3 linked regions of the Rhodopseudomonas boonkerdii genome follow. The protein of the gene in region 2 interacts with the protein of the main gene of each other region in a pairwise test. Links are inferred from orthologs where the notes say so. Each region holds a gene or a part of one and is shown on either strand. Other genes may lie near its edges.

Region 1 (4,205 bases), 2.2 Mb from region 2 along the record:
CCGGCGCCTCGTAGCCCGGGACCAGACGCTTGTAGGAGTTGGTCGACGGGTTGGTGAAGGCGTTGATCGCCTTGGCGTGCTTGATGATGCCGCCGATATAGTGGAGGCAGGTTTCCGACAGGTCGGCATATTTGTTGCCGGCGAAAGTCGGCTTGCCGTCCTTCCAGATCGACTGGTGCACATGCATGCCCGAGCCGTTGTCGCCGAAGATTGGCTTTGGCATGAAGGTGGCGGTCTTGCCGTAGATATGCGCGACCTGATGGATGCAGTATTTGTAGACCTGCATCTGGTCGGCCATGTGGGTCAGCGTGTCGAACTTCATGCCGAGTTCGTGCTGGGCCGACGCCACTTCGTGGTGATGCTTCTCGACCTTGACGCCCATGCGCGCCATGGCGCCGAGCATTTCCGAGCGCATGTCCTGCAGCGAGTCCTGCGGCGGGACGGGGAAGTAGCCGCCCTTGTTGCGGACGCGGTGGCCGAGATTGCCGCTCTCATATTCGGTGTCCGAGTTCGTCGGCAGTTCCGACGAGTCGAGCTTGAAGCCGGTGTTGTAGGGCTGCGCCGAGAAGCGCACGTCGTCGAACACGAAGAATTCGGCTTCCGGACCGACGAACACGGTGTCACCCACGCCCATGGCCTTGACCTGGGCTTCCGCCTTCTTGGCGATGCCGCGCGGGTCGCGGTTATAGGGCTCGCCGGTGCCGGGATCGAGCACGTCGCAGGTGATGACCATGGTGGTCTCGGCGAAGAACGGATCGATCACCGCGGTGGCGGGATCGAGCATCAGGGTCATGTCGGACTCGTTGATCGCCTTCCAGCCGGCGATCGAGGAGCCGTCGAACATGGTGCCTTCGGCAAAGATGTCTTCGTCGATCATCGAGACGTCGAAGGTGACGTGCTGCCATTTGCCGCGCGGATCGGTGAAACGCAGATCGACGTATTTGACGTCGTTGTCCTTGATGGATTGCAGGACTTCTTTGGCGGTCGTCATGGGTTTCCCTACCTTTTTTGCGGGCTGAATTCCGGACGTAACAACGGCCTATGACGAGAGGGTCACAGGCTTATGTCTTCAACAACAAGGAGCGGCAACAAGAAGGCTGCCGAAGCAGCCTCTTGCTGACGCCGCGAGACGTCGGAGAAATCGGATAGCATCGCCCTTGGAGAGCGTCCAGTCCGGCCGGTGAGCTTGCGCGCTGAGATTGCCGACAGGTGTCCCGGACGTGATGCGGTATGACGGCGTCTGTGCCGGTCCACGCGCAGCGGCGTTGGCGGCGATGCGATCGCATCGCCTGACGCTGCAGCGCGTCCGGGACAGGTGAAGGATGCGCGCTTAAATCGCGTCGAGGCCTGACTCGCCGGTGCGGATGCGCACGGCTTCCTCGATATTGGAGACGAAGATCTTACCGTCGCCGATGCGGCCCGTCTGTGCGGCGCGGCGGATCGCGTCGATCGCCTTCTCGACGAGGTCGTCGGAGATCACGATCTCGATCTTCACCTTGGGCAGGAAGTCGACGATGTATTCGGCACCGCGATACAGTTCGGCGTGGCCTTTCTGACGGCCGAAGCCCTTGGCCTCAGTGACGGTGATGCCTTGCAGTCCCACCTCCTGAAGCGCCTCCTTCACCTCGTCGAGCTTGAAGGGTTTGATGATGGCTTCGATCTTTTTCACTGAACGTCTCCCCGGCACTTCCAAACAGGCCGAAAGTTTCTGGACTTGAAGTTGCGTCGTTCCCGCATAGGAGCCGCGGGGCGAACGCGCAGGCAATTCGATACTCACATTCGGGCGGAGTTACGCTCCCGCCCGCTGAGCGTCGACGATTTCTCGCCGATGAGAGTGGACGACCAAGTCTCTCCATCATCTGCTGGTGGAGTGTCCAGGTCCGAAGTCGGCTTCCCTCAAAGCAGGGTCCGTGCCAAAATCGCCATGCGGCTATTTTTGAAGCATTTTCAGGTTTTTACTGCAGGTTGGACCGTGCTTGGCACAAGAATACCGCACCTCACCTGTCTATCAAGTAGGCACATTGATCAAATGAAGTGCAATCTGGGTTGGCCGCGCAGGTCAATGTCGCGCTTGCCTTCATAACAGGCGATACGGATGGCGATATGGAGCTCCTGACTACCGAGGAAATGGCCCGGGCCGACGCGCTGACGATCGCCGACGGTACGCCAGGTTTTGAATTGATGCGGGCAGCCGGTCGCGCTGTCGCCGACGCGGCGAACGATCTCGCCGAGGAAGGGGCGATCCTGGTGGTTGCCGGTCGCGGCAACAATGGCGGCGACGGGTTTGTCGCGGCGGCGGAGCTGGCGGCGCAGGGACGGGACGTGTCGGTGGTCCTGCTCTGCGATCGCGCGACGTTGAAGGGCGACGCTGCGCTCGCGGCGAAAGGGTGGAAAGGCGAGGTGCTGCCCTGCGATCCCTCGCTGATCGGATCACCCGCGCTGATTATCGATGCGCTGTTCGGCGCCGGGCTCGATCGTCCGGTGAAGGGCGATCCCAAGATCATGATCGATGCGATCAATGCGTCGGGTGTCCCCGTGCTGGCGGTCGATCTGCCGAGCGGGATCAACGGCAATTCCGGCGCTGTCATGGGTGCCGCCGTTCTGGCGACCGAGACCGTGACCTTTTTCCGTCCGAAGCCCGGTCACCTGCTGCTGCCCGGTCGCAGCTATTGCGGCAAGCTGCGGGTGATCGACATCGGCATCGACGACGGTGTTCTCGACCGGATCGGGCCGAAGGCGGCCGAAAACAACCCGGACCTCTGGGAGAGCGCGTTTCCGTTGCCGCGCGTCGACGGACACAAGTTCACCAAGGGGCACGCGGTGGTCGTCTCCGGCGACATCGCCGCGACGGGCGCAGCGCGGCTCTCCGCGCGGGCGGCGCTGCGGGGCGGAGCAGGGCTCGTTACGGTGGCGTCGCCACGCGATGCGCTGGCCGTCAATGCGGCGGCGCTGACCGCGGTCATGGTGCGGCCGGTCGATACGGCGGAGGAGTTCGCTCCCCTGATCAGGGGGAAGGTGAATGCCTGCATTATCGGACCGGGCGCGGGGATTGGCGCGAAGACGCGTGGCCTCGTTGCGGCAGGTCTGGCGGCCAAACGACGGCTGGTGCTCGACGCGGATGCGCTGACCAGTTTTGCCGATGCGCCGGATCGGCTGTTCGACATGATCAAGGCTGAGCCTGAATCTGAGGTCGTTCTGACGCCGCATGAAGGCGAATTCTCGAGAATATTCAGCTCCTTGAATGAAGAACCTGAGATTCAATCGAAGCTTGAACGTGTAACGCTCGCGGCCAATCGATCAGGTGCGGTGGTCGTCCTGAAAGGGGCGGATACGGTGGTCTCGTCCCCCGATGGCCGTGCCGCCATCGCCTCCAATGCACCGCCATGGTTGGCGACGGCCGGTTCCGGGGACGTCCTGGCGGGGCTGATCGGCGCGTTTCTGGCGCAGGGCGTGCCGGCCTTCGAGGCGGCCTGCATCGGCGTCTGGATGCATGGCGAGGCCGGCAGCGAGGCCGGGCCGGGGCTGATCGCGGAAGATCTGCCGGAGGTGATGCCGGCGGTGTTCCGGCGGCTTTATGACCGGCTTGGGATTCCCTACTGAGCTCAGCCGACCTCGTACCAGCGTACAAGGCGCGGAGCCGCCCATTCGGCGACGAAGGATTCGATCAACCAGCGGCCGGGATTGCGGGCGGTGAAGGCGATGCGCTGGGTCTGGCCGGGGTCGAGGGCCAGCGTGTCGAGCCAGAACGGTTTCCAGCCATCGTCGAGCCTGTCGAGCAGCCGGAAGTGGTGGCCGTGCATCTGCAGGATGACGGGACCAGCCGCCTTGTTAGCCAGAGTGAGAACCACCGGGCGTCCGGACCTGGCCTTGAAGGCCGGTGCCGTGGATGGGCCGAGGTCGAGCGGCCTGAGCCAACCGGTATCGGATGTGCCGATGGCAAGGTCGGCGCGCGTCGCGCTCTTGAGGTCGATCTGGGCCGGCAGGTCGTTGGCCGGCAGCGCGGGAGCGGCTGCGAGCGGCGCGGCGCGCAGCGGCGGATCCTTCAGCGTCACCAGCTGGCCGATGCGGCGGATGTCCTTGCCGTCGTGGAGTAGGATCGCCGTGACGGTTCCGGCGGCTTTGACGGTGTCGAGGAAGACATCGATGCGGGTGCCGGGCGCCAGCACGACCTGGTTGTTGCGCGCCGGGAACGGTTCCGCAGGCTG
Region 2 (8,726 bases):
CACTGAAACCTTCGGGCCATTCTTGATGGTCTGATAGACGACGCAATAGCGCTCGGTGAGCTTGAGCAGGAGATCGAGCTTGTCCTGTGGTGCTTCGGTCTCGACATCGAAACGCAGGCGGATTTCGGCGAAGCCGACCGGGGCTTCCTTGTCGACGCCGAGCGTGCCGCGAAAATCGAGATCGCCTTCGGCGATAACGTTGCCGGACTTCAGCGGGATCTCGACGGCGGTGGCGACGGATTTCAGGGTGACACCGGCGCAGGCGACCAGCGCTTCCAGCAGCATGTCGCCGGAACAGAGTTCAAGGCCGGAGCCGCCCGTTGCCGGATGCAGGCCGGCGGCCGCGATCTGCCGACCGGTCTCGACCTTGCAGGCGATGCCGTCATTGTCGATCGAGCCCTTGGCCTTCAGCGTGATGAAAGCCGCTTTGGGATCGGTCTTGTAGCGTTCCTTGATCGGTGCCTGGGTGGCGCGAAGCGTGGCGGCGTCCATGATGGCTCTCCCTGAGTTTTGTTAGTTGCAGCTTGTAGTCGCGTGTCGGCGCGATGTCACCACCAGGCGCCGACAGCCTCGGCAGGTGCGTGATCCGGCACGTCGCGATCGAGCGAACGATCGAGCGCGGTGAGCACGCGTTTCTTCACCGCATCGAACAGCGGAGATGCGCGGTCACGCGGGCGGGCGAGGCTGACATCGATCTCGGCGAACAGACGGCCCGGTCGCGGTCGCATCACCAGCACGCGATCGGCCAGCACGACGGCTTCGTCCACGTCATGGGTGACGAGGATCAGCGTCGGCCGCGTGTCAGCCCACAGGTCCAGCAGGTGGTCCTGAAGGTCGCGGCGCGTGAAGGCGTCGAGGGCAGAAAACGGCTCGTCGAGTAGCAGCACTTCGGGCTGCGGCACCAGCGAGCGGGCGATAGCGACGCGTTGCGCTTGCCCGCCGGAGAGTTCGCGTGGCCAGGCCTTGGCCTTATCGGGCAAGCCGACACGTGACAACGCCTGTTCAACCCGTTCCCGCCGTGTGGTGGCGGGAAGATCGGCGAGGCCGAAGCCGATATTGTCAGCGACATTGAGCCAGGGCAGCAGCCGCGGTTCCTGGAAGATGATGCCGATCTTCTCATGCGGCGCGGTGATGTCGATATCGTCGATGCGGATCGTGCCGGACGAGGCCCGATCGAGGCCGGCAATGGCGCGCAGCAGCGTGGACTTGCCGCAGCCGGAGCCACCGATGATGGCGATGATCTCGCCCTGCTGGATGCGGGCGCTGAAGCGCTCCAGGGCATGGACGCCATTGGGATAGGTCTTGTCGACCTTGTCGAGGGTGAGCATCAGGTGTCTCCGCCCGGCCGGAACGCATCCTGCCAGCGCAGCAGCGGCGCGGTGAGGCGTTCGATCAGCCAGTCGGTGGTCTTGCCGAGCAGGGCGAAGATGGTGATGGCGGCGAGGATCTGTGCGGGCTTGCCGAGCTGCTGGCCGTCGATCAAGAGATAGCCAAGTCCTTCGGAAGCGCCCATGAATTCCGCGGCGACCACAAACATCCAGCCGAGACCAAGGCCGACGCGCAGCGCCACCACATAGGCCGGCAGCACGGCAGGCAGCAAGATACGGCGGATCATGGCCGGGCCAGACAGGCGGAAGGTGCGGCCAACCTCGACGATCTTGCGATCGACCGAGAGAATGGCGCCCATCACGCCGAGATAGACAGGGAAGAACACGCCGACTGCGATCAGCGCGACTTTGGATGTCTCGAAGATGCCGAGCCACAGGATGAACAGTGGCACCCAGGCGATCGAAGGAATGGCGCGCAGGGCCTGCACGGTGGGATCGAGCAGCCGGCGTGCGATGCCCCAATAGCCTGAAATGGCGCCGAGCAGTGTGCCCGCGACAACGCCGAAGCCGAAACCGGCTGCAACGCGAATGAGTGTGGTAGTGATGTGTTTCCAGAGTTCGCCGCTTTGCGCGAGTTCGGCGATGGTGGCGATGACACGCGACGGCGGTGGCACCAGCCGGCCGTTCGACCAGCCAGCCCGGACCGCGGCCTCCCATGCGAGCGCGAGGGTGAAGGGCAATACAATGCCGAGCGCCGGCCGCGCGAAGCGCTGCCAGCGTCCGGTCGTCGCCTGCAGTGCCGGGGCTTCTGCCACCGGCGCTGGCGTATCGAGGGCGATGCTCATCAGCTCTTCGGCAGCGGGATCTGGTCGTCGATCAGGGCGTTCACCGTTGCCTTCACGTCGACTTTCGCGTCGATCACGCCCGCCTGCTGCAGAGCGAGGCCCGCCGCGAGGATCGATTCGCGCTGCGGTGCGCCGATGCGGCTATGGGTGAGCTCGGTGCGCTCCTTGAGCTGCTTGTCGACCACGGCCTCGGGCAGCTTGGTGACGCCGATAAAGGCCTTCTTCAGCTCCGGATAATTCTCCAGCGAATACTTTCGCGCGTCTTCATAGACCGCGAGCACGCGGCGGGCGGCATCCGGATAGTCTTTCAAAAACTGTTCGCGAACATTCAGGATACCCCAGGTATTGGCCTCGGGTTTGCGGAAGAACAGCTTTGCGCCGTCCTCGACTTCGGCCTGCGCCATCATCGGATCGAGCCCGGCCCAGGCATCGACATCGCCGCGGATCAACGCAGCCTTGCCATCGGCGTGCTGCAGCAGCACCGGGGTGATGTCCTTGTCGGTGAGTTTGGCATCGAGCAGTGCGCGGACCAGGAAGATGTGCGGGTCGGTGCCACGGGTCACTGCGACGCGCTTGCCCTTGAGATCGGCGACGGAGGCGATCTTGGAGTCCTTTGTCGTCACCAGCGCGGTCCACTCCGGCCGCGAATAGACATAGACAGACTTGATCGGGTTGCCGTTGATTTTGGCGACCAGTGCGGCGGATCCGGCGGTCGAGCCAAAATCGATCGAGCCGGCATTGAGGAATTCGAGCGCCTTGTTGGAGCCGGCCGACTGCACCCAGGTGATCTTGATGCCGTCCTTGGCGAATTCCTTTTCTAGGAGGCCGTTCTGCTTGAGGATGATCGAGACCGGATTATAGGTCGCCCAGTCGAGCCGGATCTCCTTGAGCGGGTCGGCGGCGAAGGCGGTGGCAGGCAGCAACGCTGCGCCGGCAATCAGACCGGCGGCCGCGCGCCGTGATAGGCTGAACATTCGAATCTCCCCATGAAATGACATGCGTTCTTGCGCGCCGACAAGCTTCGTCCAACGCGCCGGAAGCGGCTGGACACCATCGCGTTGCGACGCAAAAACTCTGTTTAATTTCAATTGCTTATGCGGTTTCGTCAACGAGAAGATATCGCGCGCCAAGGCGCTCGCTTTGAGGATGTCGTTTCTTCGATTGCGCAAACGGCAGCATGAACTAACTGTTGGGTCACAATCACCGTGACAGCGCTTGCGCCGTCCGATATCCGGGATGCCTATGGACAGTGCTGTGCTGAAGATCGGGACGGCTCCCGACATCGAATTCGATACCGCGCGGATTGCCGCCGAGATCGATGCGCTTGCTGCGGAGCACCGCGGCAAGAGTGATCTGTTTCGCGCTGCGCTCGCCAGGCTGCTCAAGGCCGAACTGATGACCGCGCGTGAAGCGGCCGAGGCGGCGTTGCTGAAGGACCGTCACGGCAGGCGCTGCGCTGAGCGGCTCTGCGACGTGCAGGACGATATCATCCGCCTGTTGTTCAACGCAGCGACCAAGCATCTCTATTACTCTCCGTTGCCATCGAGCGGAGAGCGCATGTCGGTGGTTTCCACCGGTGGCTACGGCCGCGGCTTGATGGCACCGGAGTCCGATATCGATCTCCTGTTCATCCTTCCCTACAAGCAGACCGCCTGGGGCGAGCAGGTCGCCGAGGTCATTCTCTATTGTCTGTGGGACATGGGGCTCAAGGTCGGCCACGCCACCCGCTCGGTGGATGAATCGATCCGCCAGGCGCGCGGCGACATGACCATCCGTACGGCGATCCTGGAGACGCGCTTCCTCGCCGGAGACAAAGAGCTCTACGAAGAACTGGTCAAGCGTTTCGATGAAGAGGTGGTGCAGGGCACCGCGGCCGAATTCGTTGCAGCGAAGCTCGCCGAGCGCGAGGAACGGCATCGCCGCGGCGGCCAGTCGCGCTATCTGGTCGAGCCGAACGTCAAGGACGGCAAGGGCGGCCTACGCGACCTGCATACGGTGTTCTGGATCGCGAAATATGTCTACCGCGTGCGCGACAGCAAGGAGCTGGTGGCGCGCGGCGTGTTCGATGCGCAGGAATATCGCACCTTCAGGCGATGCGAGGATTTCCTGTGGTCGGTCCGCTGCAACATCCACTTCCTGACCAAGCGGCCGGAAGAGCGGCTGTCGTTCGATTTGCAGCGCGAGATCGCTGTGCGCCTCGGCTATACCTCGCATCCCGGCATGCAGGACGTCGAGCGCTTCATGAAGCACTACTTCCTGATTGCGAAGGAGGTCGGTGACCTCACCGCGATCCTGTGCGCCAAGCTGGAAGACCAGCAGGCCAAGCCGGCGCCGGCGCTGACGCGGATGATGGCCAAGCTGCGGCCCGACAACAAACGCCGTCGTGTTCCCGGCAGCGACGTCTTCATCGTCGACAACAACCGCATCAATCTGGCCGCACCCGATGTCTTCAAGGAAGATCCGGTCAATCTGATGCGGTTCTTTCGTCTGGCGCAGAAGAACAATCTGGCGTTCCATCCCGATGCGATGCGCACCGCGACACGCTCGTTGCGGTTGATCACTCGCGAGATGCGGGAAGACCCCGAGGCTAACAAGATCTTCATGGAGATCCTGACCTCGGACAATGCCGAGACGGTGCTGCGGCGGATGAACGAGACCGGCGTGCTCGGCCACTTCATCCGTGCGTTCGGCCGCATTGTCTCGATGATGCAGTTCAACATGTATCATCACTATACGGTCGATGAGCATCTGATCCGCTGCATCGGCATCCTTCAGGAGATCGAGCGTGGCGGTAACGAGGAGTTTGTGCTCGCCAGCGATCTGATGCGCAAAATCCGGCCCGAACATCGCGCGGTGATCTACATCACCGTGCTGCTGCATGACATCGCCAAGGGGCGGCCGGAGGATCACTCCATTGCGGGCGCCAAAGTGGCGCGGCGGCTGTGTCCTCGGCTCGGTTTCAACGCTGCCGATACGGATCTGGTGGCGTGGCTGATCGAGGAACATCTCACAATGTCCACGGTGGCGCAGTCGCGCGACCTATCGGACGCCAAGACCATCGAGAATTTCGCCGCCGTGGTGCAATCTGTCGAGCAGATGAAGCTGCTGACGATCCTGACCACCGCCGATATTCGCGGCGTCGGGCCGGGTGTATGGAACGGCTGGAAGGCGCAGCTCTTGCGCACGTTGTATTACGAGACCGAACCGGTGCTCACCGGCGGCTTCTCCGAAGTGAATCGCGCCCAGCGTATTGCCGCAGCGCAGGCCGAATTCCGTCGTGCCTTCACCGAATGGCCGGAGCAGCAGCTCAATGCCTATATCGCGCGGCACTATCCGGCTTACTGGCTTAAGGTCGATCTGGAGCGCAAGATACGTCACGCGCGTTTTCTGCAGGCGAGCGAACAGGCCGGCCACAAGCTGGCGATCAATGTCGGCTTCGACGAGGCGCGCGGGGTCACCGAACTTACGATCCTTGCCGTCGACCACCCCTGGCTGCTGTCGATCATCGCCGGCGCCTGTGCTGCAGCCGGAGCGAATATCGTCGATGCGCAAATCTATACGACCACCGACGGGCGTGCGCTCGACACGATTGCGATCTCGCGCGAGTATGACCGGGACGACGACGAAGGCCGCCGCGCGACACGGATTGGCGACATGATCGAGGATGTGCTCGAGGGCAAGTTACGTTTGCCGGAGACGGTAGCGAAACGCGCGTCGTCGAGCTCCTCCAATAAGGCGAAGCTGAAGGCTTTTACTGTCGAGCCGGAAGTGATCGTCAACAATCAGTGGTCGGATCGCTATACGGTGATCGAGGTCTCCGGCCTCGACCGTCCGGGCCTGCTGTATCAGCTCACCACGGCGATCTCGAAACTGAATCTCAACATCGCCTCAGCGCATGTGGCCACCTTCGGCGAGCGCGCGCGTGACGTGTTCTATGTCACCGACCTGCTCGGTGCGCAGATCACGGCACCGACGCGCCAGGCTGCCATCAAGCGGGCGCTGATCCATCTGCTGGCGAATAACGAGGTCGCGGAGAAACCGGCGGCGTAACTCCACCCTCATCCTGAGGAGCCGCGTAGCGGCATCTCGAAGGATGGCGCCAAGCGCCGGAGCTTCGCGATTTCATGGTTCGAGATGGCGCTGTCAGCGGCGCAATTGCGCCGCTAGGCCTCCTCACCTCAGCCTGAACGCAACTGCGTTCAGGCGGGAGGGACTGAGTGTTAGGCGACCTCCACGCCCTCATGCCGCAGCAGCCAACGCTTGCGTTCGATCCCGCCGCCATAGCCGGTCAATGCGCCATTGGCGCCGATCAGGCGATGACAGGGGACAACCACGCTGAGGGGATTCGACCCATTGGCATGACCAACGGCGCGCATCGCTGTGGGTGAGCCCAGCTGTGCGGCGAGGGCGCCATAGCTGAGCGTCGTGCCGGCGGGGATCTTGCGCAGTGCAGTCCACACATTGCTCTGAAATGGCGTACCCGGGATGTGGCAAGGGATCGCGTCGAGCTGATTGAGCTCGCCGCCGAAATAGCGTGTTAACGCCCGACGAATCGATTTGGGAGCTGGTGCATCGACGAGAAGTGCTGCATCGAGATAGCGGCGCAGCGAGGTGTTTAGGCGTTCTTCGTAATCTGTCCAGTCAAGTGCGCACAGCGTGCCATCGGCACTCGTCACCAGCAATGCCGTGCCAATCGGCGTGTCCAGTCGGTCGAGATGAAGTGGTGTCGCGGGCTTTGCCATGGGGGGCGCTCATCACATGAAAACGCCGACCGTAGTGTGCCACGGTCGGCGCTGCATTCCGATTTCCGAGAAAATCTCAGACCCTCATCCTGAGGAGATGCGGAGCCGCGCCTCGAAGGATGGCGGCGAGACGAGAGCCAGGCCATCTCATGGTTCGAGACGGCGCTTCCGCCTTCGCTCTTCGAGCTACGGCGGACAAGTCGCGCCTCTTCACCATGAGGGGCTGAGAATCTTACTCGCTCTTCGGCTCGTGCGACATGCGTTCGAGGCGGTCCTGCATGTCCTTCATCTGGCGGCGCAGGTCTTCGATATTGTCGCTTCCACTCGAAGTCGGCTCAGGGGCCTTGTCCGGCTCTGCGGCGCCGGGACGCGGCGGCACGAACGGTTTGAACATTGAGAAAGTCTGCTGGAACAGCTCCATGTTGCGGCGAACCGTTTCTTCCAGCGGCGCGAAAGGTGTCATGCCGAAGGTGCTCGTCATCTGCTTGCGGAATTTCTCCTGCTCGCGCGTGAGCGAATCAATCGACTGTTCGAGATATTTCGGTACCACCATCTGCATGCTGTCACCGTAGAAGCGGATCAGTTGGCGCAGGAACGTGGTCGGCAGCAGGTTCTGGCCGGCCTTGTTCTCCTGTTCAAAGATGATCTGTGCGAGCACCTGCCGGGTGATGTCGTCACCGGTCTTGGCGTCGTAGACGAGGAAATCCTCGCCATCCTTCACCATCGCGGCGAGGTCTTCCAGCGTCACATATGTACTCGTTCCGGTATTATAGAGCCGGCGGTTCGCATATTTCTTGATGGTGGTCGGTTGATCTGTTTTCGCCATGGCTCACTTACCTACCGGTGACGGGAAACCTTTCGGCAATGCGCCAAAAAGGCCAATCGATGGGGTGGTCGAACAACGCAATGCAATAAAGTAAGCACTTTCAAAGTGGCTCGGCTACCGTTTTGTGCGTCACGGTTAAAATGACGGCATGATTGTGCTATGCAATGCGACATTGGTGCCAATTTTGGTGCGCTGCGGTCGGAAATGGCCGCAGGTCCAATTGACACATCGATGCGAGGTTTAAGAGGATACGTGCCAGGCGGCGTCAGCCGTTTCGGCGCGATGAAAGTCGAACAAGCCCACTTCAAAACAAAAACAGGAGATGTCCATGTCAGACGATGTCGTCATCGTCAGCGCCGCCCGCACACCGGTCGGAAGCTTCAACGGTGCTTTCGCAACCACGCCGGCGCATGATCTCGGCGCTGTCGCCATCAAGGCCGCGCTCGAGCGCGCCAAGCTCGATCCTGCCCGCGTCTCCGAAGTGATCATGGGCCAGATTCTCACTGCGGCGCAGGGCCAGAACCCGGCGCGACAAGCAGCGATCGCGGCCGGTCTTCCGGTCGAGACCTCGGCCTGGGGCGTCAACATGCTGTGCGGCTCGGGCCTGCGTACCGTCGCGCTCGGCTATCAGGCGCTGATGAATGGCGATAGCGACATCGTCGTCGCCGGTGGCCAGGAGTCCATGAGCATGGCCCCGCATGCGCAGTATCTGCGCGGTGGCGTGAAGATGGGCTCGACGGAACTGGTCGACACCATGATCAAGGACGGTCTGTGGGATGCCTTCAACGGCTATCACATGGGTAACACCGCCGAGAACGTGGCGAAGCAGTTCCAGATCACCCGCCAGCAGCAGGACGAGTTCGCCGTTGCGTCGCAACAGAAGGCGGAAGCCGCCCAGAAAGCTGGCAAGTTCAAGGATGAGATCGTTCCGGTGACGATCAAGGGGCGGAAGGGCGACACCGTCGTCGACACCGACGAGTATCCG
Region 3 (8,079 bases), 4.6 Mb from region 2 along the record:
CACCTCGCCGAGATGCAGGCCGAAACGGCGCTCCAGCTCCGTATGAAATTCGTCATCCGGCAGCGCGACGATGCGCTCCGCATCCCTGCGCTTCTCCGTCCATACCAACGACGAACGATTGCCCCTCAGCGGCAGGATCGCGAACGGACCCGCAGGCAAAAAGTGTTCTTCCGCGCGGCCTTCGTGATCACGCTCGTGGCCCACGGTCACGACGATGCCGGACTGGTCATAATCCCAGCCATGAGTCGCAATCCCTGCGCGCTCGCGCAGTTTCGATCGCGCACCATCGGCCGCCACCAGCAAGGCGGCCCCGATCACGCTGCCGTCGCCCAGCGTGACGCTGACGCCGTCCGGCCGCGTATCGAAGCTCGCGACGGCTGTCGCACGCAGATCGATGCCCGCCGCCTCGGTGTGCAGCACCAGCTCATCGATCAGCCGGCGATTTTCCACCATATGGGCGAACGGTTCGCCGGGCTCGACCTCGCCGGCAAAGGTCAGGAAGGTCGGCCGTGTGGCGTCATCGACCTTCGAATCCGTCACCACCATATCGAGGATCGGCTGTGACTCCGCGGCCACCGCGTCCCACACCCCGATCGCGCCGAACATCCGCCGGCAGGCCGCAACAATGGCCGAGGCGCGCGGATCGCGGCTCGGCCGCGTCGCCAGCGCGGGATCGGCGACCACCACCGGCACATCCGGTCCCAGCCCTTGGCGCAGCGCTAGCGCCAGCGCCAGACCCGCGAAGGCCCCGCCGCCGATGACAATGCCTTTTGGTGCCGCCATGATACCCGTTCCCGCTGTTGCCACGCGCTTATAGCTGGGCGAAACAGGAATGCGAAACAAGGCAGGAAAGCCGGAACATGGAGACCATGATCTGGATCGTCCGGCCTTGGTAAATCGACCGTCACGCAGCCGCCGCACGAAAGACGCCGCCATGTCCAGGAGCCTGATCGACCTGATCGACATTCTCGATCTCGAGACCCTCGAAGTGAACATGTTCCGCGGCCGCAGCCCGAAGACGCGCTGGCAGCGCGTGTTCGGCGGCCAGGTGATCGGCCAGGCGCTGGTGGCCTCGGTGCGCACTGTCGAAGGCCGTATGCCGCATTCGCTGCATTGCTATTTCATCCTGCCCGGCGATCCGCAGATCCCGATCATCTACGAGGTCGAGCGCCTGCGTGACGGCAAGAGCTATTCGACCCGCCGCGTCACCGCGATCCAGCACGGCCACGCCATCTTCTCCATGATGGTTTCGTTCCACGCCGAGGAAGAAGACAGCTTCCATCATTTCGATCCGATGCCGGACGTGCCGCCGCCCGACAAATTGTCTGCGGAAGAGCTGGCAAAGGACCCGATCATCGAAAAGATGCCGGATTACATCCGCCGCTATTACGAGAGCGATCGCCCGATCGAGCTGCGCCCGGTGGAATTCAAGCGCTATGCCGGCGAGAAGATTCCGGACGGCCGCATCAATTTCTGGATTCGCACCGCCGCCAAGCTGCCGGACGATCCGGCTTTGCATATGTGCGCGCTCGCTTATGCGTCGGATTTTTCGTTGCTCGATTCCATCATGTCTCGCTATGGCCGCACGCTGTTTGACGGTCAGGCCATGGCGGCGAGTCTCGACCATGCGATGTGGTTTCACCGTCCGTTCCGCGCCGACGAATGGCTGCTCTACAGCCAGGATTCGCCAAGCGCCCAGAACGGCCGCGGCCTTGCCCGCGGCATGATCTTCAAGCCCGACGGCACGCTGGTCGCATCCGTCGCGCAGGAAGGCTCGGTGCGGGAGCGCCGCGAAAAACCGAAGAGCTGAGACAGACGATCTCACGTCCCGGACGCGATACAGCGCGCAGCGTCCGGGACACAAGCCAATCACACGCAGATGATCGATAATCTTCGCGGAGAAGTACCTATGCCTTATGTGATCGAAACCTGGGACAAGCCCGGCAGCCAGGCCCTCCGCGCCGAGCATCGCCCGGCCCATTTGGCTTTCCTGGCCGAGCACGCGAAGAAGCTGCTTGCCTGCGGCGCCAAGCTGCACGACGACGGCAGCGATCTCGGCGGCGGCATCTATGTACTGGACACCGAGGATCGCGCCGAGGCCGAAGCCTTCATCGCCGCCGATCCTTTCACCAAGGCCGAGCTGTTTGAACGCGTCAGCATCGTGCGGCAGCGTCGGGCCTATGTGGGCGGCGTGTGCTTGTTGTGAAGAAACAGCGGACCCGCAGCCGCTGGATAGGTTGAGCGCAGCGATATTCTCGCGGGCTTCACCACGCCTCAACGATACAGCTCTGGGGCTCTCGCGCCTCTGTGACACATCCTGCGATGCCCTATGGCAATGCGTCGCATGATTGCGTAAGCATATTTTGCACTGGCCAAACAGGATGCCCGTCATGAAGCTCGTGGTCGCGATCATCAAACCCTTCAAGCTCGACGAGGTACGTCAGGCGCTGACCGCCATCGGCGTGCACGGCATGACGGTGACCGAGGTGAAAGGCTATGGCCGACAGAAGGGCCATACCGAGATGTATCGCGGTGCAGAATACATCGTGAATTTCCTGCCCAAGCTGCGCATCGAGATAGCGGTCGATTCCAGCCTCGCCGACAACACCGTCGAGGTGATCTCTTCCAGCGCCCGCACCGGCCAGATCGGCGACGGCAAGATCTTCGTGACCCCTATCGACCGCGCCCTTCGCATCCGCACCGGCGAGACCGATAGCGACGCGCTCTGACCGCACGAGCGCCCTTCCGATCGGAAGAACGCGCCGAAGAGCTCAACTGGTTGAACGCTTGCAGCCCTGCCCGCATGGGCTGAATGGGCCTCCAAATTAGACATTTCCAGGCTATCTGCCCGAAATCTGCGTGGCGGAATACCGCTCTCTTGCCTCGTGCCTGAGCATGATTTTGTCGATACTCTGTCATGCTTTCGTTTTAGGCAGCATTGATTAGACTTTAAGCGCGGCCGAATAGCGCACCTTGAGTCGGTCTGCCCATGTCGCGAAAAGCGGGGGATTCATAAAACGTTAGCGGTCTCGGCCCGGTTGGCACGGCATTTGATTCTACTGGCCTTGGCTGTGGCCGCGTTGTGAATTTCTCCGCGTGGTGAAACCTCAGTCGAGATCGCCCGGCCATTCAGTCGGGCCTAAGCGGGGATAGGACCCATGAAAATTGTTATGGCGATCATCAAGCCGTTCAAGCTTGAAGAAGTCCGCGATGCCCTGACCGCCATCGGCGTTCACGGTTTGACGGTGACGGAAGTCAAAGGTTACGGCCGTCAGAAAGGCCACACGGAAATCTATCGCGGCGCTGAATATGCGGTGAGCTTCCTGCCGAAGATCAAGATCGAAGTCGCAGTCGCCTCCGATCAAGTGGACAAGACGATCGACGCCATCTCGGCAGCCGCCAAGACCGGTCAGATCGGCGACGGCAAGATCTTCGTCATCAGCCTCGAACATGCCGTTCGTATCCGCACCGGCGAGGCCGATGCCGCGGCGCTCTAAGCGCCTGCATCCCGGCCAAGCAATTCAGACAAACTTCCTCTCAACGCTCACCTCTTTTTTCTTTACTCAGGAGTCAAACACATGACGTTCAAGCGTCCATCTGGCGCGGGATTGGCGGCACTCGCCGTCGGCCTGTTTGCCGCAACTGCGGCTCACGCCGACCCGGCGATCAATAAGGGCGATAACGCCTGGCTGATGACCTCGACGGTCCTCGTGCTGCTGATGACCATTCCCGGCCTCGCGCTGTTCTATGGCGGTCTCGTCCGTTCCAAGAACATGCTCTCGGTGCTGATGCAGATCCTCTACACCGTCTGCATCGTCATGGTGATCTGGGCCGTGTACGGCTACAGCATCACCTTCACCGGCGGCTCGCCCTATATCGGCGGCTTCTCGAAGGCCTTCATGGCCGGCATCACGCCGGACTCCATGGCCGGCACCTTCACTGCCGACGTCGCCGTGCAGGAAATGGTCTATTTCTGCTTCCAGATGACCTTCGCAGCGATCACGCCATCGCTGATCGTCGGCGCCTTCGCAGAACGCACCAAATTCGCAGCCGTCGCGCTGTTCGTGCCGCTCTGGGTCACGCTCATCTACTTCCCGATGGCGCACATGGTCTGGTACTGGGCCGGTCCGGATGCGGTCGTTGCGGCTGCCAAGGCCGTTGCCGCCGCCGCTCCCGATGCCAAGGCTGCTGCTCAGGCCAAGCTTGACGAAGTGATGGCCGATGGCGGCCAGATCTTCCTGTGGGGCGCACTCGACTTCGCCGGCGGCACCGTGGTGCACATCAATGCCGGTATCGCAGGTCTCGTGGGCTGCCTGATCATCGGCAAGCGCACCGGCTACGGCAAGGAGCTGATGGCTCCGCACTCGCTGACCATGACCATGATCGGCGCCTCGCTGCTGTGGGTCGGCTGGTTCGGCTTCAATGTCGGTTCGAATCTCGAAGCGTCGGGCGGCGCCGGCCTCGCCATGGTGAACACCTTCCTCGCCACCGCCGCGGCGGCCATGGCCTGGATGTTCGCGGAGTGGATGACCAAGGGTCACCCGTCACTGCTCGGCGCAGCTTCGGGCGCCGTTGCCGGTCTCGTCGCCGTCACCCCGGCCGCCGGCTTCTCGGGCCCGATGGGCGCCCTGGTGCTCGGCATCATCGCCGGCATCGTGTGCCTGTTCTTCTGCACCACCATCAAGAACTCGCTCGGCTATGACGACTCGCTCGATGTGTTCGGCGTGCACTGCATCGGCGGCATCATCGGCGCAATCGGCACCGGCATCCTGGTCAACCCGGCCCTCGGCGGCACCGGCGTGATGGACTACGTGGCTGGCAAGGTCGCCGACTACGACATGGTCACCCAGGTGCTGGCGCAGTGTAAGGGCGTGCTGCTGACGCTGGTGTTCTCCGGCGTCGGTTCGGCGATCCTCTACAAGGTGGTGGATGTGATCGTCGGCCTGCGCGTCACCGTCGAAGTCGAGCGCGAAGGCCTCGACGTCACCGAGCACACCGAACGCGCCTACAACATGTAAGCGCCGAAATATCGAGATCGGCTGGGGCAATACCCGGCAATGCCCGAGCCGTCGAAGGGCCCCAGCGCAAGTTGGGGCCCTTCACATTTGTGGGGCTCTAGCTTTCGAAAGACGCTACGAAAACGTACTGAAAATCCATGGTTAATCGGGCCTTAACCTCGCCGTATCTATGGTGGTCTGATCCCATTTCTGCCGATCTCATGGGGCGGTCGGCAGCGTTGAAAGTACGGGCGTTTTTCCGATGGCTTCCACGATTCCCGCGCAGCTGCATGGTGTTTCCCGGACCTCCGCGGGCCCCGATGGCGAACGCTCGCCATTTGCGCGGCTGACCGAGCTGCTGGCGCCCTATCAGCCGGGATTGCCGCTGATCACCCTGTCGCTGGGCGAGCCGCAGCATCCGGTGCCGGATTTTGTCGGGCCTGTTTTAGCCAAGCATATCAACGATTTCGGGCTTTATCCGATCGCCAAGGGAATCGCGCCGTTCCGCGAGGCCGCGGCAAAATGGATCACGAAGCGATTCAACCTGCCGCGCGCGGTCGATCCGGAAACCGAAGTGCTGGTGCTGAATGGCAGCCGCGAGGGACTGTTTTTCGCCGGCATTGCGGCGGCCCGTTATGTCGGGCCGCGCGAGGGTAAGCCCGCGATTTTACTACCGAATCCGTTCTATCCGGCCTATGGCGCCGGCGCGCGGGCCGCAGGGTGCGAGCCGGTTTTCCTGCCGACCACGGTCGAAAACGGATTTCTTCCTGACCTCACGAAGATGGATGAGGCGATCTTGCGGCGAACCGTGGCGATCTACATCGCCTCGCCAGCGAACCCGCAAGGTGCTGTCGCGACACCGGAATATTTCAGGCAGCTGCACGCGCTCAGCCTGAAGCACGGCTTCATCGTCCTCAGCGATGAATGCTATTCCGAGATCTATACCCGCGAAGCGCCCGGCAGCATGCTCGCCTGCGCCGGCCCGGACTTCCAGAACGTGGTGGCCTTCCAGTCGCTGTCGAAGCGTTCCAACCTGCCCGGCATGCGCGTCGGCTTCGTTGCCGGCGACAGGAAATTCCTCAGCGCTTTCCATGAGCTACGCAACGTCGCCGCGCCGCAGGTGCCGGTGCCGCTGCAGCAGGTGGCAATCGCCGCCTACAGCGACGAGAGCCACGTCGAGGACAACCGCCGGCTTTACGGACTGAAGTTCGATCTCGCGGACCAGATTCTGGGCTCGCGCTACGGCTACAAACGGCCCGCTGGTGGCTTCTGTTTGTGGCTCGATGTCTCGAAATGCGGTGGCGACGAAGAGGCGACAGTGCGGCTTTACAGAGACGGCGGTGTTCGCGTCGTCCCCGGCAGTTACCTCGCCCGGACGCAGCCCGACGGCAGCAATCCCGGCGCGGGTTACATCCGGATCGCCATGGTTCAGGACAGCGATACCACCGCCGAGGCGTTGCACCGGCTGGTCAAAATTCTCGGCTGATCGCAGGGGCGCGCAGCAAGCATGAGCACCACGATCGAACGTGTCATTCCCCTAGTCGGGCACCTGCCCGCCTCGCTGCGCGAGGCGCTGGGACGGCGGCTGCGCGAACTCGCCGGCTTCGGCCTAGTCGGCGTCGCCGGCGTGGCCGCGGCAGCCATGATGACATGGTCTGTCCAGGACCCGAGTCTGTCGCATGCGACCTCGCGCGCGATCCGGAATGTCGCCGGCTATCCCGGCGCGATCGGCGCGGACCTCCTGATGCAGATCCTCGGCCTTGGCGCGATCATGATGATCCTCACCGTCGCCGTCTGGGGCTGGCGGATGATGACGCATCGGCACTTCGACCGCGAAGCGCTGCGCCTCACCTGCTGGCTGCTCTGCACCGTGTTCGCCTCGGGCTTCGCCAGCTGCTGGCAGCATGGCGGATCGTGGCCGCTGCCGACCGGCGTCGGCGGCGTGGTTGGCGATGCGCTGTTCCGTACGCCAGCCGTCGTGTTCGGCCCCGTCGGCTTCATCTACCGCTTCGTGCTCGGCCTGATTTTCTGTTCGCTGATGACGGCGACGTTCGTCATCGCCTGCGGATATGGCGCCAAGCCGAAGGAAGAATTCCCCGAGATCGACGACATCGACGAAGAGCCGTTCGAAGAAGTCGACGAGGAGAACGACCGCCGATCCTTTTCGGTTTCACTCGGCTGGCTCGTGCACGGCCTGATGAGCACCAAGGCGCGCATCGGCCGCATCCTGTCGTTCCTGTACGGCAAATTCGTCACCTCCGGCGGCGAGCCCCGCGCCACCGCGTTCCAGCGTCAGGAGCCGAATCTCGGCGGCCGCCGCCCGAGCCCTTCGATCGCTCCGCATGACGACGCACACGAGGAAGAAGAGGAAGAGTACGAGGAGGAAGAAGAAGAGGTCGAGGAAGAGCCCGCCCCGAAGGCGCGCAAGAAATCGTCCGCGAAGGAGCCTGCCCGCAAGAACAACGGCAAGTTCGAGCTACCCTCCGTCGGCATGCTCACCGCACCGAAGGCGGCCGATCGCAAGCCGCTCAGCAAGGCCGAACTCGAAGCCAATTCGCGCGCGCTCGAAGGCGTATTGCAGGACTTCGGCGTGCGCGGCGAGATCGTCAAGGCCAATCCGGGGCCCGTCGTCACGCTGTACGAACTCGAACCCGCACCGGGCATCAAGTCATCGCGCGTGATCGGCCTCGCCGATGACATCGCGCGTTCCATGAGCGCCCTGTCCGCGCGTGTCGCCGTCGTCCCCGGCCGCAATGCCATCGGCATCGAACTGCCGAACCAGCACCGCGAAAACGTCTATCTGCGCGAACTGCTGCAGGTGCAGGACAGCAACGAAGGCATCAAGCTGCCGCTCTGCCTCGGCAAGAATATCGGCGGCGAAAGCATCATCATCGATCTCGCCCGCACGCCGCATATGCTGATCGCGGGCACCACCGGCTCGGGCAAGTCGGTGGCGATCAACACCATGATCCTCAGCCTGGTCTATCGGCTGCGGCCGGACCAGTGCCGCCTGATCATGGTCGATCCGAAGATGCTCGAACTCTCCGTTTATGACGGCATCCCGCATCTTCTCACGCCTGTC

The links.
Region 1: the proteins of E0H22_RS22565 (region 2) and E0H22_RS12740 interact in binary tests that used the Escherichia coli proteins (3 or more experiments, as listed by UniProt). The link is inferred for Rhodopseudomonas boonkerdii from one-to-one orthologs.
Region 3: the proteins of E0H22_RS22565 (region 2) and E0H22_RS01215 interact in binary tests that used the Escherichia coli proteins (3 or more experiments, as listed by UniProt). The link is inferred for Rhodopseudomonas boonkerdii from one-to-one orthologs.

The regions. Positions count from the first base shown.
Region 1 is NZ_CP036537.1:2,747,048-2,751,252, forward strand. The notes cover bases 1-2,677. They hold E0H22_RS12740 (P-II family nitrogen regulator), read right to left. Parts: upstream 1,670-2,677; coding sequence 1,331-1,669; downstream 1-1,330. Other genes in these bases: glnA (type I glutamate--ammonia ligase), read right to left, coding at 1-991; E0H22_RS12745 (NAD(P)H-hydrate dehydratase), read left to right, coding at 2,104-2,677. Outside these bases: more of E0H22_RS12745, read left to right, coding at 2,678-3,600; E0H22_RS12750 (multicopper oxidase family protein), read right to left, coding at 3,603-4,205. UniProt on the Escherichia coli protein: P-II indirectly controls the transcription of the glutamine synthetase gene (glnA). P-II prevents NR-II-catalyzed conversion of NR-I to NR-I-phosphate, the transcriptional activator of GlnA. When P-II is uridylylated to P-II-UMP, these events are reversed.
Region 2 is NZ_CP036537.1:4,908,966-4,917,691, reverse strand. The notes cover bases 3,027-6,423. They hold E0H22_RS22565 ([protein-PII] uridylyltransferase), read left to right. Parts: upstream 3,027-3,415; coding sequence 3,416-6,223; downstream 6,224-6,423. Other genes in these bases: E0H22_RS22560 (methylated-DNA--[protein]-cysteine S-methyltransferase), read right to left, coding at 6,394-6,423; E0H22_RS22570 (aliphatic sulfonate ABC transporter substrate-binding protein), read right to left, coding at 3,027-3,147. In the rest of the region: E0H22_RS22585 (OsmC family protein), read right to left, coding at 1-492; E0H22_RS22580 (ABC transporter ATP-binding protein), read right to left, coding at 549-1,328; E0H22_RS22575 (ABC transporter permease), read right to left, coding at 1,328-2,173; more of E0H22_RS22570, read right to left, coding at 2,173-3,026; more of E0H22_RS22560, read right to left, coding at 6,424-6,915; polyhydroxyalkanoate synthesis repressor PhaR, read right to left, coding at 7,148-7,741; E0H22_RS22550 (acetyl-CoA C-acetyltransferase), read left to right, coding at 8,070-8,726.
Region 3 is NZ_CP036537.1:262,228-270,306, forward strand. The notes cover bases 2,078-4,827. They hold E0H22_RS01215 (P-II family nitrogen regulator), read left to right. Parts: upstream 2,078-3,158; coding sequence 3,159-3,497; downstream 3,498-4,827. Other genes in these bases: E0H22_RS01205 (YciI family protein), read left to right, coding at 2,078-2,206; E0H22_RS01210 (P-II family nitrogen regulator), read left to right, coding at 2,391-2,729; E0H22_RS01220 (ammonium transporter), read left to right, coding at 3,579-4,827. Also shown: E0H22_RS01195 (ubiquinone biosynthesis hydroxylase), read right to left, coding at 1-783; tesB (acyl-CoA thioesterase II), read left to right, coding at 935-1,810; more of E0H22_RS01205, read left to right, coding at 1,910-2,077; more of E0H22_RS01220, read left to right, coding at 4,828-5,018; E0H22_RS01225 (aminotransferase class I/II-fold pyridoxal phosphate-dependent enzyme), read left to right, coding at 5,260-6,483; E0H22_RS01230 (DNA translocase FtsK), read left to right, coding at 6,505-8,079. UniProt on the Escherichia coli protein: Involved in the regulation of nitrogen metabolism. Regulates the activity of its targets by protein-protein interaction in response to the nitrogen status of the cell.